2 regions of the Bradyrhizobium sp. LeoB3 genome follow, and region 2 is predicted to be linked to the other one. Evidence: predicted binding sites of a transcription regulator. Region 2 holds the regulator's gene; the other holds the start of a gene.
What was found. The regulator PhoB, encoded in region 2, activates phosphate uptake and scavenging genes when phosphate is short. The targets are predictions, from matches to a motif close to TGTCATNNANCTGTCAT.
Positions count from the first base shown of each region.

Region 1 (7,366 bases), on a different contig from region 2:
AGCCTGCGAGAAGCTGGCGAGCTGCTTGTGGGTCGATTGCGTGGCGATGATGCCGGGCGCCTCGGGGCCGAGGTCGGCAAGGCCCATCGCGAAGCGGCCGGCATAGATCGGATGGAACTTCATGAAGCCGGCCCAGGCTTCGTCGAACAGGATGTAGTCGCAGAGATGACCGATGCGCTTGAGGATCATTTCCGCACTATGAATGGTGCCGTCATAGGTGCACTGCTCGACCACGGCGACGCGGAAGGGACGGGGCCGCTTCCAGGCCTCCTTGTCCTTGACCAGCGGATGGTTGCGGATGCGCTCGCGCAGCGATGTCTCGTCGAGCATGTCCCAGCGCATCGGCCCGATCAGGCCCCAGGCGTTGCGAACGGTCGGCACATAGACCGGGATGCCGCCGCCGAGCAGCAGCGCGCCATGGTGGGCGGCCTTGTGATTGTTGCGGTCGAACAGCACGAGGTCGCCGTCAGTAACCAGCGAGCCGAGTGCGACCTTGTTGGAGGTGGAGGTGCCGTTGAGCACGAAATAGGTCTTCTCCGCGCCGAAGATCCTGGCGGCTTCCTTCTGCGCCCGCAGTGCCGGGCCCTCATGGGTCAGGAGGTCGCCGAGGTCGAGCACGGAATTGTCGAGGTCGTCGCGGAACACGGCTTCGCCGAGATGTTCGACGAACACGCGTCCGATCGGGCTGCGGCTGTAGAACACGCCGCCATTGTGGCCGGGGCAGGTCCAGAGCTGGTTGCCCTCTTCGGCATAGTCGACCAGCGCGCCGAAGAACGGCGTCTTCAGCGTCTCGGCATATTGCTTGAGGCGGCTGATCAAATTCTTGGCAATGAACGGCGGCGTTTCCTCGGACAGGAACACGTAGCCGTCGATGAAGTCGAGCACCTCGACCGGCAGGTCCTCGAACCGCTTGCGGCGGATCAGGAGGATGATCGGGAAGTCGAGGCCGCGCCGCCGCATCAAATTGATCAGCGATGCGGTCTTGCCCTCCAGCCCCTTCTTGCCCCAGTCCACCACCATGCAGCCGATCGCCGCGTCGGTCTGCACCGCGATCTCGGCATCCTCGAGCTTGCGGGCGCGCACGACCTCGAAGCCGGAGCGCTGGATCTCGTCGATGATCTGGTTGAAGCGGATGCCCTCGAGATCCTCCGGATCGAATACGGGCGCCGCGAACAGGAAGGTGAAGCGTCGGAAATAGTCCATCGGTGTCCTCGAAATGATCCGAGCGAGAAGTCGGCACATTTCGTGACAGGCAGATGACGGTGGCGCCCGCGGGGGAAAATTGTTGGTGGCGAGCCGACGCCGCTTCAATCCGGTGCGCGTTGCCTCGGATATTCGAGCTGCATGGCGACGAAATCGGCCGTGCGATCGCCATAGCGTGCTTCGATCCGCAGCAAGGTCTGGTCCAGCGCCTGCGCCGGCGCCAGTGATCCGACCGGTTGCAGCAATCGCTCGGCGGGCCACTGGGCCGCGACCTGATCGGGCAGGATGCGCAGGCCGTTGCGGCTTGGCTGCGCCTCCGCCGTCGCGGCAAAGGTCACGGTGCGCGAACGATAGGTCCGCGACCAGGCGTCGGCGGCGAGCGCGAGCGAGACTTCGTCGATGCCGGGCGCAAGCGCGATGCCGAGCTGCTCCTTGTTCCAGAACGCGAGCGTGTTCCCGATCGCCGTGAGCGCGAACGGTCGTGTGAACTGGAACGCGCCGCTGTCGTGGCGGGCATCCCAATGGGGCAGGCCGATGTCGCGGGCAACGGCTTCTGCCTTCTCGCGGCCGGCGATCGCTTCGACCAGCGTGAGCGACATCGGCATCGAAGCTGTGATCCCCGTTGTGGTCGCAACGCTTTGGTCGACCACGATCCTGCGGTCCCTGATGTAATGGATCGTCGGATGCTTCTCGCGCAGGTCTTTCAGGGAGTACCAATGCGTCGTCGCGCGCTTGCCGTCGAGCAGTCCAGTACTGGCGACCACCATGGTGCCGACGCAGACACCGATGACGATCGCGCCCTTTTGCGCCTGTTGCCTGATCCATTGCACGACGACCGGATCGTCGTCACGGCTCATGGCGGGGACGATGACATAGTCGGCGCCATCAGGGTGCTCGGCATCGAACGCTGCGATGGTGGCATCCGGCTCGACCTTCAGCACCGGAAACAGCGTCACCGGTCCGGGTCTCGTCGCAAGCGTCACCACGTCGGCGACGTCGGCGCGCTTGAGGATGCCATAGGGCATCAGATAGTCGGTGGTTTCGGTCTGCTCATTGATGCCGACGATCGCGATCAGCGGTCGCTGCCGCTTCGGCGGCTTCAACGCCGCGATGGTCGCATCACCCTCCTGGCTTGCGATCGGCGGCGCGTTTGCAGACGCAGCTCGCGAGGGCAGCGTCAGAAGCCAGCCACCACCAATGGTCAAGAAAAGCGCGGCGGCGGCAACACCGCCCCACGCGAAAAGCCGCCAGTTCATTGCTTACGTCGCTCAACGAATTCGTCACCTCGCCCCCTCCGCGCAACTTACTCGCTCACGCCGCGCTCCGAAATGACGCAAATCCGGCAAAAACCGACACAGGGGGCAATGAATGGACAGGGGCGGATCGGTGAATTTCGTCGAAAGCCACTTGCCGAATTATTCCCCTCGTCAAGCAGACGTAGCGAAAAAATTCCTCGTGCTCTCCGGCGGAATAGAACGCGCCTCCGTATGTCCTACTCATGCAAGCTATTTCCTTACAGGAGCTATCATGAAGAACCCATCGATTGGTTTCGCACTCGCCACCGCCATTTCCCTGGCGACGGTCTCCGTGGCGTTTGCCGCACCGCCGACCAAGACCGGAACCACCGCGAAGGGAAGTGTGCTGACGGATGCGAAGGGCATGACTCTCTATACCTTTGACAAGGACACTGACGGCAAGTCTGCCTGCAATGGTCCTTGCGCGACAAACTGGCCGGTGCTGAAGGCTGAGGCGAGCGACAAGGCGGGCGAGGGCTACACCATCATCACCCGTGATGATGGCTCCAAGCAGTGGGCCTACAAGGGCAAGCCGCTTTACACCTTCGCCAAGGATCAGAAGCCCGGCGACATCACCGGCGACGGCTTCCTCAACGGCGCCTGGCATCTTGCGCAGCCGTGATGAGCTGAGCTCGCAATAATGCGAGAGGCGGATCAGCGCAGCATGATCCGCCGTTCACGCTAGTTGGCTTGCACACCTGCCTCGCGCGGGGATGCAAAGAAGTCGGCGGGCCGTTATTTCGTGTGTCCCCACGCCTCGTCCCAGTCCGCACCAGCCGCGTCGACGACGCGGCCGTCGGCCTCGAAGAACTTGTTCGGCACCTGGAAGATCGCGAGGATCAATCCGCCTTCGGGGCACCAGGCGACGTGGCGGCTGCCGGCCTCACGCCAGATGAACTCGCCCGCTTTCGCGGCAATGCCCTGCGCCGGGCCTTCCTTGTCGACCAGCGAACCCTCGATGACATAGGTCTGCTCGATATTGACGTGCTCGTGGTCGGGCAGCACCGTACCTGGCGCAAAGCGCATCAAGGCCGTCATCAAGCCGGTCTTGCGGTCGAACAGCAGCGTCTTGGCCTCGCAGCCAGGGAAACGGGTCTTTTGCCAGTCCATTTCCTGCGGGCGCACGAGATGGGAATGCGTGTCGGCAGTCTGATGCGCCTGCGGCGTAGCAGCGTCCATGGCGTTCCTCCGGTTTCGTTGAACCAAAGGGATGATAGCCGGATCGCGCAGCCGCGTCAGCGGTTACCGCAGTCCCTCATAGACCATGAATCCGCGCGCGATCGCGAGCTTTCGCAGCGCGCGCGGCACAAATCTTTCCGGCGGGTGCAGATAGCGCCACGAGGTCAATGTGAAATCGGAGAGCGTGGTCGCAACGGTCTCGAATGGTGCCAGCAGTCCGGTGAGGCTCACCGGCACGTGCGCGCGGTTGTTGAAGGGAAGGAGCAGCAATTCGAGATGCGCCGGCGTGCCGGCCTGGCTCGAAGCCGTGACGCCGGCGACGGCGGGCAGCATCTCCTCGGCGACAAAGGCGACGACATCCTCGACCTGGCGGCGGCTCTCACCGGTGAACAGCTCCGAAAAGCTCTTGTCCTTGAGGTCGCGGCCGAGCAGCGCGCAGACGCGCGTGCCGGCGACGCGAAAGGGAAAGCCCGCCTCATGCTCGTAGGACAGCACAAAAATGTCGCCGAGCCGCTCGCGAACGGCCTCGGGATCGAGGTCGCAGCGATCAGGCGCGCGCGCGTTGCCACGCGTCTTGTCCCAACAAGCGAAGAATTCGCGGCTTCCCGGATGCTTCATTCAAGAACCTTGCCTCGCGCTCGCTGCGCCGGGACACATCTGTCCCGGTTTTTGCGCAAGCGCATTCATTCTCAGTAGTGCAGGGGAACTTTTGCAGCGTCCATGCCGCGGCCACGTTTTCGCAAGCTTTCCGGCAGCTTTGCGGCGTTAACGTTAAGTTAACTATGAGCTTGGCGCCGCCCGCATGCCCCTCTACTGTCCGCTCATTCCCGTTCTTGCCGGCCGTTCTCCAGGGGCCGGCGGGTTGGTACACAGGTGGCGTCGAACAATCAGGTCATCGGGCGGGGAGGGGTGGGATGTGCTCCCGTTCCCTCTGGGCGCGACAAGACCGACAGCAGCAGAGGGCGGGCCTTCTCAGGGCTCGCCCTCAATGCCTTTAGCAGGCGTTATCTGCTTGATTTTTCCCTGACTTTCTGGCTTCGATCCTGGCTCCGTTTCCGGTTTGGACCGCCGTTTTCCAGAACGCCTTCTTGGCGGGAACCGATCTCGGGAACGCCCAGATGACCTTCGCCCCGTTCCGGACGTACCGGGTACTGCGCCGTTGTCGGTGCGGCGCTTCAGGGGGCAGGCGCACACAGTTGGGAACGTGAGTGCCTCCACACAACCCAGCAACGACACGTCTGTTCGTACGACGAATTGGAGCGCCGTTCCAAGCGGATCTATAACCTCCGAGACGAAGACGAGCTGTGAGCGACATCTCGAAGGCCGTCGAGTTTGTTCTGGAGAACCAACAGGACGCGGTGCAGTGCGGCCAGATGCCGATCTAGACAATCTACGAGCCGCAGATTGTGGAGAGCTGGGTGTGGGCACGCTAACGTGGCGGGCGTTCCGTTGAACGAAATCTGCCATCTTCGATAGCCAAGGTGGGGAATTGAACGATTCGGTGGCTTGAAGTGCCACGCGTCAAGTTGAAGTTATTCTAAGAAGCTGTAGCGCACCCGGAACCTGCGACAAGTCGTCGAGAGCACAGCGCGACACAAAGCAGCGTGACACCGAGCGCGCTTCATGCGAACACTCAAATGATGGACACATCGGAGATATATCCTGCCGCTGAGCGCCGGTGGCCGCCCACGATTGTGATTGGCCGCACGCCCAGGGGGCCCGTTCTGCGCATCGAGCTGCTGCAGGTCCTGTCGATCCTCAGTCTCGTCCTGGTGGCGGCGGGCAGCATCGCAGGCGTATGGTGGTTCTCGGTCCACGGCATCACCTGGTTTGAGCCTTTGCTGTTGCTGTCCGTGACCTTCGTCACCGGCCTCGGCATCACGCTCGGCTACCATCGCTTGTTCTGCCATCGCGCCTTTGTCGCCCGTGCGCCGCTCGCGGCGGCGCTCGGAATTCTTGGTGCGATGACCATGCAGGGCCAGATCCTGGGATGGGTCTCGATCCATCGCAAGCATCATCGATACAGCGACCGGCCCGGCGACCCGCATTCACCGCGCCCGCGCGGAGCCGGGATTGTCGGCGCCATCCGAGGCTTCTTCCAGGGCCATGTTGGATGGGTGATGTCCGACGCCTACTGCGTGTACGTCGACTACGTGCGCGATCTACGCCGTGATCCGGTCGTTCGCTGGGTCGATCGTTGGTATTGGCTGTGGGTTGCCACCAGTTGGATCATACCCGGCTTCATCGGTCTCGCCTGGTACGGGACGATGGATGGATTCTGGGCCGGCTTCTTCGCGGGCGGTCCGCTGCGCACACTCTGGCAGCTCAATTGCACCTGGGCGGTGAATTCGATCGCGCATCGTTTCGGCCGACGGCGCTTTGAGACACGCGAGGACAGCCGCAACAGCGCGCTGGTCAACACTCTCACCATGAACGGCGAGGGGCTGCATAACAACCATCACGCCTTCCCCTGGTCGGCAAGCTTCGCGCTCTTCCCGGGCGAGATCGACCCCGGCTATTGGGCGCTGCGTGGTTTCGAGGCCATGGGCTGGGCGACAAAGGTGCGTGTGCCTGCCCAGCACCTCGTTGCAGCGCGGGCCGCTCAGCCGACGACCGATCCCTTGCGCTCGAGCACCAAGCGATAGAGCGTCACGGCGCCGGCGAGATAGGCGTCCAGGCACGTCTTGAGATTATGCATGTAATCGCTCACCATCTCGCGCCCCACGAGCGCAACCAGATCGGCCTCCTGGCTCCGCAGATTCCTTAACCAGGCTCGCAGCGTGTAGATGTAATCGCGCGGCTTTCCTTCGAGATGCACGAGGTCAAACCAGCGTTCGCTGGCGAGCAGCATCTCACTGGCGTGAGGCAAGTTGCCCTCGAGCCAGAAACCGTCGATTCCGCTTTGGCTGATGTGGCGGGCCTCGCTGCCGAGCTCGATGTTGCCCCAACCGTTGACCTGGATCGAAGCCCGGCCACCGACCCTGAGCGTGCGGGCGCAGAACTCGAAGAACAGACTGTAGGCCTCGATACGCTGCTGACGATCCGCCGCCTTGCCGGCGAAGTGCTCCATCGCCTCGAGGCTCACGATCGCGTCAAACGGGCGATTCGACTGATAGTCCTGCCAAGCCGAAATCTCGGTCACGAAGTTCCGCGGGGCGTAGCTTCGCACGTACTCGGCCTGGTTGTCGGCAAGCGTCAGGCCGACATAGTCGATGTCCGGCCTGCGCACCATCAGCCGCTTGATGAGGCTGCCCCAGCCGAACCCGACGTCAAGCACACGCTGCGCGCTGTCCGCTCCAGACATATCGATGTGCCAATCGAGCTTGCGCAGTTGCGCCGCCTCAAGCGTGTCGCGATTTCCGGGCTCGTTCCAAATGCCAGCCGAATACGCAAGATTGGGCCCGAGAAACCGCTCGTAAAGCCGCGGCTCGCGGTCGTAGTGGGCCTGAATCTCGGCTTTCGACGCCCCCAGATTGGGGATTGCCGCCGCGGAGGTTTCGAGAATGGTGTCGGTTAGGCGAGTGCTGGCCATCACAGCTCCAGGAAATCAAGGTATTCGAGAGAGTACCCCAAACTATGATCGGCTCATACCCCACCGCAACCCTTGGCGATCACGTGCGGGATGAGCGCTGGTTGGGGCCAAGGCCGCCGGTTTTTCTAGAATCGTGGAATGATTTCAGGGGTAGGCT
Region 1 is NZ_JBVBEF010000005.1:48,253-55,618, reverse strand. Features, by position in the region: gene ACZXDY_RS06685 (Orn/Lys/Arg family decarboxylase) at 1-1,203, opposite strand, end outside; gene ACZXDY_RS06680 (DJ-1/PfpI family protein) at 1,308-2,459, opposite strand; gene ACZXDY_RS06675 (COG4315 family predicted lipoprotein) at 2,731-3,120, shown strand; gene ACZXDY_RS06670 (cupin domain-containing protein) at 3,234-3,677, opposite strand; gene ACZXDY_RS06665 (PAS domain-containing protein) at 3,741-4,295, opposite strand; gene ACZXDY_RS06660 (acyl-CoA desaturase) at 5,315-6,322, shown strand; gene ACZXDY_RS06655 (class I SAM-dependent methyltransferase) at 6,280-7,209, opposite strand.
Region 1: the regulator PhoB is predicted to act here: its motif matches at 1,246-1,262, upstream of ACZXDY_RS06685 (Orn/Lys/Arg family decarboxylase).

Region 2 (7,366 bases):
GCTCATGTCCGGCCCCTGGTCGATGGTCATCGCGAGATGGCCCTTGCCGAGCAGCGCGCCGGAATCGAGCCCGTCCTGCAATCTTGTCGCATCGTAGCGCGCATAGGCGCGCAGCCGATCGGGCGCCTTGAAATCGACGATCAGGAACGAGACCGGGCCGTCGGTCCGGGTCTGCAGGATGAAACGGCCGTCGAACTTCAGGGATGAACCGAGCAGCGTCGTCAGCACGATCGCCTCGCCGAGCAATTTGCCGACCGCAGGCGGATAATCATGCTTGTGCAGGATGTCGTCGAGGGCGGGACCGAGCCGCGTCAGCCGCCCACGCAGATCGAGTGCATCGACCTCGAATGGCAGCACCGCGTCGTCGACCGGAACAGCCGATGGCGCCCGGGTCGGTGTTTCCGTGATCTTGATGTCGGGGGATTGTGAAACCATGGCGCTCTATCTGGGGTCTTGAGAGGCGAAACGAAAGGGGTTCACATCTATCGTTGTTAGCCGTCATCCCTGCGAAAGCTGGGATCCATAACCACCGATGTGAGCATTGTGAAAAGCTGAGGCCGCAGCTTGATGCAACAACTCACATCGGTGGTTATGGATCCCGGCTCGCGCTTCGCTTGGCCGGGACGACAGCTATCTTGGCGGCGCGCTTACGCGACCGCGTCAAAACACCAGGCCAGAATGCCCTTTTGCGCATGCAGGCGATTCTCGGCCTCGTCGAACACCACCGATTGCGGACCGTCGATCACCTCGTCGGTGACTTCCTCGCCGCGATGCGCCGGCAGGCAATGCATGAACAAAGCATCGGGTTTCGCCAGCGACATCAGCTTGGCATTGACCTGATAGGGCCGGAGCAGATTGTGCCGGTGCTCGCCGTCCTTGTCGCCCATCGACACCCAGGTGTCGGTGACGACGCAATCGGCGCCGCGCACGGCCTCCTCGGGGTCGTTGCCGAGCACGATCGGCGCCTGGGTCGCCTTGATCCAGTCGCGCATCGCCTTGTTCGGCGCGAGCTGCGGCGGCGTCGCGATATTGAGGGCGAACTTGAAACGCTCGGCGGCATGCGCCCATGACGCCAGCACGTTGTTGTCGTCACCGGTCCAGGCCACGGTCTTGCCCTCGATCGAACCGCGACGCTCCTCGAACGTCATCAGGTCGGCCATCACCTGGCAGGGATGCGAGCGGCGCGTCAGCCCGTTGATCACGGGGACGGTGGCATGCGCGGCAAGCTCCAACAGCGCATCGTGGTTGAGGATGCGGATCATGATCGCATCGACATAGCGCGACAGCACGCGCGCCGTATCGGCGATGGTCTCGCCACGGCCGAGCTGCATCTCGGCGCCGGTGAGCATGATCGATTCACCGCCAAGCTGGCGCATGCCGACGTCGAACGACACTCGCGTGCGGGTCGAAGGACGCTCGAAGATCATCGCCAGCGTCTTGCCTTCGAGCGGCTTCGTAGCCCTCTCATGCGCCTTCAGTCTCGCCTTCATGGCGGCGCCGGCGGCCAGCATGGCGCGCAGCTCGTTGAGCGACATTTCGTTGATGTCGAGGAAGTGACGGGGCGCCTTGCTCATCATCCCGCTGCCTTCTTCGAAGGTCCGGTTGAGAGCGCGGTGCAGGCGCGCTCCAGGCAACCGATGGCGTGCTCGATCTCGGCCTCGCTGACGATCAGCGGCGCGAGGAAGCGCACCACATTATCGCCGGCGCCGACTGTGAGTAGCTTCTGCTCGCGCAGGGCGTTGACGAGGTCGCCCGAGGGCACCACGGCCTTCACGCCTATCAGAAGCCCCTCGCCGCGCACGTCGGCGAGAATGGACGGATAGCGGTCAACCGCGGAGGCGAGCTTCTGCTTGAGCAGGAGCGACATCTTCTGCACGTGATCGAAGAAGCCGGGCTTCAGCATCACATCGAGCACGGCGCCGGCGGCCGCGACCGCGAGCGGATTGCCGCCGAAGGTCGAGCCATGCGAGCCCGGCGTCATGCCGGACGCAGCTTCCGCGGTCGCAAGGAAGGCGCCGATCGGAAAGCCGCCGCCGAGCGCCTTCGCCAGCGACATCACATCAGGGGTGACCCCGATGCGCTTGTAGGCGAAGAGATCGCCGGTGCGGCCCATGCCGGTCTGCACCTCGTCGAAGGCGAGCAGCAGGCCGTGCTCGTCGCAGAGCTGGCGCAGCGCCTTGAAGAAGGCCGGCGGCGCGGAGCGCACGCCGCCTTCGCCCTGCACCGGCTCGATCAGGATGCCTGCGGTCTCTGGACCGATCGCACGTTTCACCGCTTCGATATCGCCATGCGGCACCTGGTCGAAGCCGTCCATCGGCGGACCGAAGCCCTCGAGATATTTAGCGGCGCCGGTCGCTGCGAGTGTCGCGAGCGTGCGGCCATGGAAGGCGCCTTCGAAGGTGATGATGCGGTAGCGCTCCGGATGCCCCTTCGAGAAGTGATAGTGACGCACGACCTTGATCACGCCCTCCATCGCTTCCGCGCCGGAATTGCAGAAGAACACGAAGTCCGCAAAACTCTGCTCGCACAGCCGCGCGGCAAGCTTCTCGCCGTCCGGGCTCTTGAACAGGTTCGACATGTGCCAGAGCTTCGTCGCCTGTTCCTGCAGCGCCTTCACCAGATCCGGATGGGCATGGCCGAGCGCGTTCACCGCGACGCCGGAGGTGAAGTCGAGATAACGCTCGCCTTTGGTCGAGATCAGCCAACAGCCTTCGCCGCGTTCGAAGCCGAGATCGGCCCTGGCAAAAACGGGAAGCAGATGCGACGTGGCGCGGTCGGTCATGGCGATCACTGAAGGGTTCAGACAAGCCTTTCAGACAAGCCCCGGCGGCGTGCAGCGATGCAGACACGCGGCTGAAGCTCATCCAGCGAAAACAAAACGTGCCGCCTTTGCAGGGCGGCACGTAAAGGCATTCTATGCGCGCGGCAGGTGCTGTCAATCTCCACGAAGCCGCCAGGCTGCGCGGCAAAGTACCGGTAATCCGCAGTTTTCCGGTGTGGTGGAAAGCCCGATTGCAATCCCTAAATGTCGGAACATGTGGACGCATAGGCGCGGACTCTTGCGCCAGAGTCACGCCATATTGTAGCGTTTGGCCTGTCGGGTACGACATCTCGTGCGGCAGTTTTGATCCCTTAGAGTCCTTTGTGTGCGGCGTACACGTTCGGGTGCGGTTTTCGTGCCCGGCGAGCCTTAAGGGATTCTGCCCGCAGGGATTTTTGAGATTAGGCATCGCAGCGCTGTCCCAGGATCGGCCGGCGCAACGCGAAGGGAAAGATGCGATGACGGTATTGACCTGGTCCGACGAACGCGTCGAGCAGTTGAAAAAGCTCTGGGAAGGTGGCCTCTCGGCCAGCCAGATCGCTGCGGAACTGGGCAACGTGACCCGCAATGCGGTGATCGGCAAGGTGCACCGGCTTGGCCTCTCGGGCCGCGCCAAGAGTCCTGCTGCAGCCGCGCCGCGGCAGCGCAAGGCGCGTCCGGCACAGCCGATGATGCGCGTGGCGCGTCCGGTCTCCCGCGGCAACACCGCGCTCGCCCACGCCTTCGAGGTGGAGGTGGAAGCGGACCCTATCGCCTACGACAATGTGGTGCCGATGAGCCAGCGGCTGTCGCTGCTCGAATTGAACGAGGCCACCTGCCACTGGCCGGTCGGCGATCCCTCGAGCCCGGAATTCTTCTTCTGCGGCGGCAAGGCGCTTCCCGGCCTGCCCTATTGCGCGCACCACTCCCGCATCGCCTACCAGCCGGCGGCTGACCGCCGCCGTCCGACGGTCAAGCCGTCACAAGGCAAGTAAGCCGACGACAGATCGTAGCCGGGGTGGAGCGCAGCGCAACCCGGGAACGCTGTATCGGCAGGTCCAAATTTCCCCGGGCTACGCTTCGCTGCACCCGGGCTACGGATTGAGGTCGCCGGTTTACGACTGCTCGGCCTTCGCGAAGCGATCATCGAGCGCGTAGCCCGCGCCGCGGACGGTGCGGATCGGGTCCTGCTCGCGGCCGGGATTGAGCAATTTGCGCAGGCGGCCGATGTGAACGTCGACGGTGCGCTCGTCGATATAGATGTCGCGGCCCCAAACGCTGTCGAGCAGCTGCTCGCGGCTGAACACGCGGCCGGGATGCTCCAGGAAGAACTCCAGCAGGCGATATTCGGTCGGGCCGAGATCGATCGGGCGGCCCGAGCGCGCGACGCGGCGCTTCTCGCGGTCGAGTTCGATGTCGCCATAGGTGAGCACGGTGGCGAGCCGCTCCGGGCTTGCCCGGCGCAACAGGCCCTTCACCCGCGCGAGCAGTTCAGGCACCGAGAACGGCTTGACGATGTAGTCGTCGGCACCGGTCGCCAGCCCCCTCACGCGCTCGCTTTCCTCGCCGCGCGCGGTCAGCATGATGATCGGGAGCTGCTTGGTCTCCGGCCGCGCCCGCAGACGGCGGCACAGCTCGATGCCGGAGAGTCCCGGCAGCATCCAGTCGAGCACGACAAGGTCGGGAATACGTTCCTTGAGCCTTGTGTCCGCATCGTCTCCACGGGCGACCGTTTCGACATCATAGCCTTCTGCATCGAGATTGTAGCGCAACAGCGTCGTCAGCGCTTCTTCGTCTTCGACCACCAGAATGCGTGCGCTCATCGGCTTGGCTTCTCCTATAGCGGGATGACTCTCTGCTTGAATCGTCATCCCACTCTTCCTTTGATGTTTGAGCAGGATCTTGGCGGAAAGCCGGCGTCGACTTTCCGGATGTTGCTCTAGTTGCCCGGAACGGTCGTGGCGAACGTCGTCATATCCCCCTTCGGCCGCTTGTCGGTGATCTGCTGACCCTCGATCATGTAGAAGACCGTTTCCGCGATGTTGGTGGCGTGGTCGCCGATCCGCTCGATGTTCTTGGCGCAGAACATCAGGTGGATGCAGAACGAGATGTTGCGCGGATCTTCCATCATGTAGGTGAGGAGCTCGCGGAACAGCGAGGTGCAGATCGCGTCCACCTCCTCGTCGCTCTTCCAGACGTTCATCGCCGCCGGCAGATCGTGCGCGGCATAGGCGTCGAGCACGGACTTGACCTGCGACAGCACGAGGTCGGTCATGTGCTCCAGGCCGCGGATCAGCTTCAGCGGCTGGAAGTCGTTCTCCAGCGCGGCGACGCGCTTGCCCATGTTCTTGGCGAGGTCGCCGATCCGCTCGAGGTCGGTCGCCACCCGCATCGCGCCGACGATCTCGCGCAGGTCGACAGCCATCGGCTGGCGGCGGGCGATCGTCAGCACGGCGCGCTCCTCGATCACGCGCTGCAGGCTGTCGATTTCGATGTCGGAAGCGACGACACGCTTGCCGAGCGCGACGTCGCGGCGGATCAGCGCATCGACGGATTCGGTGATCATCCGTTCGACCAGCCCGCCCATCTCTGCGACCAGACGGGTCAGTTCCTGAAGATCGCTGTCGAATGCCTTGGCGGTATGTTCAGAAGCCATGATGTCCCTCCTCAACCAAACCGGCCGGTGATGTAGTCTTGGGTACGTCGATCGCTCGGCGAGGTGAAGATCTTGCTGGTGTCGTCGAACTCGATCAGTTCGCCCAGATACATGAACGCGGTCTTGTCGGAGACGCGCGCCGCCTGCTGCATGTTATGCGTGACGATCGCGATCGTGTAGTCCTCCGACAATTCCTGGATCAATTCCTCGACCTTGGCGGTCGAGATCGGATCGAGCGCCGAGCAGGGCTCGTCGAACAGGATAACTTCGGGCCGCACCGCAACCGTGCGGGCGATGCAGAGGCGCTGCTGCTGGCCGCCGGAGAGGCTCAGGCCGGAGGCGTTGAGCTTGTCCTTGACCTCGTTCCACAGCGCGCCGCCGCGCAGCGCTTTCTCGACGCGGCCGTCCATTTCAGATTTCGAGATCTTCTCGTAAAGGCGGATGCCGAAGGCGATGTTCTCATAGATCGTCATCGGGAACGGCGTCGGCTTCTGGAACACCATTCCGATCCGCGCCCGCAGCAGGTTGAGGTCGAGCTTGGGGTCGAGGATGTTGGTCTGGTCCAGCATCAACTGGCCGGTGGCGCGCTGGCCGGGATACAGGTCGTACATCCGGTTGAAGATCCGGAGCAGGGTCGACTTGCCGCAGCCGGACGGGCCGATAAAGGCGGTGACGCGGTTGGTGCCGAGCGTCAGGTTGATGTTCTTCAACGCATGGTGCTCGCCGTAATAGAAGTTGAGGCTGCGTGCAGTCACCTTTGGCGCCGCTTCCGGCAGCGACTTCTGGGGAATGGCCGCGCTCGGGCTGGTCGTCGATACGGACAGATCGGTCATTTTGCGCTCCTTTCGGCGCCGAGGATGCGCGCGCCGATGTTGAGCGCGAGCACGGTCAAGGTGATAAGCAAGGCCCCGCTCCAGGCGAGCTCCTTCCAATAGGCGTAGGGGCTCTGCACGAAGTTGTTGATGGTCACCGGCAGGTTCGCCATCGTCTTGGTCAGGTTCAGGCTGAAGAACTGATTGGACAGCGCGGTGAACAACAGCGGGGCGGTCTCACCGGCGACGCGGGCGGTCGCCAGCAGCACGCCCGTGATCAGGCCGGAGCGCGCCGCGCGATAGGCGATCCGCTTGATCACCAGCGAGCGCGGAAGGCCAAGCGCGGAGGCCGCCTCCCGCAGCGGGTTGGGGACGAGCAGCAGCATGTCCTCGGTGGTGCGGAGCACAACCGGGATGACGATCACCGCCAGCGCCAGGCAGCCGGCCAGCGCGGAGAAGCCGCCCATCGGCACGACAACCGCGCCATAGATGAACAGGCCGATGATGATCGACGGCGCGCTCAAGAGGATGTCGTTGATGAAGCGGATCACCGAGGTGAGCCGGTCATGCTTGCCGTATTCGGCCAGATAGGTGCCCGCGAACAGGCCGAGCGGCGCACCGATGCCGACGCCGATCACGGTCATGATCACCGAGCCGACAATCGCGTTCAACAGACCGCCATCGGTGGAGCCGGGCGGCGGCGTGTTCTTGGTGAAGACGTCGAGGCTGAGGCCGGCGAGACCGTTGTAGAACAACGTGAACAGGATCAGCGCCAGCCAGGTCACCCCAAACGCGGCGGCGGCGATGCAAAGCCCGCGGATGATGATGTCGTTGCGGCGGCGTGCTTTGTAAATCGGGTTCATGTCAGTTCCCCGCCTTCCTTTCCAGACGCATCAGCATCAGTCGCGCGCAGGCGAGAACAATGAATGTCAGCACGAACAGCAAGAGGCCGAGCAGGATCAGACCCGACTGGTGCAATCCGTCACTCTCGGCGAATTCGCTGGCGATCGCCGCCGAGATCGTCGTGCCCGGCGCGAAGATCGAGGAGGAGATGCGGAACGAATTGCCGATGATGAAGGTCACTGCCATGGTCTCGCC
Region 2 is NZ_JBVBEF010000037.1:69,212-76,577, reverse strand. Features, by position in the region: gene ACZXDY_RS23175 (Hsp33 family molecular chaperone) at 1-435, opposite strand, end outside; gene argF (ornithine carbamoyltransferase) at 648-1,574, opposite strand; gene ACZXDY_RS23165 (acetylornithine transaminase) at 1,574-2,782, opposite strand; gene ACZXDY_RS23160 (GcrA family cell cycle regulator) at 3,280-3,795, shown strand; gene phoB (phosphate regulon transcriptional regulator PhoB) at 3,916-4,623, opposite strand; gene phoU (phosphate signaling complex protein PhoU) at 4,740-5,456, opposite strand; gene pstB (phosphate ABC transporter ATP-binding protein PstB) at 5,468-6,289, opposite strand; gene pstA (phosphate ABC transporter permease PstA) at 6,286-7,131, opposite strand; gene pstC (phosphate ABC transporter permease subunit PstC) at 7,133-7,366, opposite strand, start outside.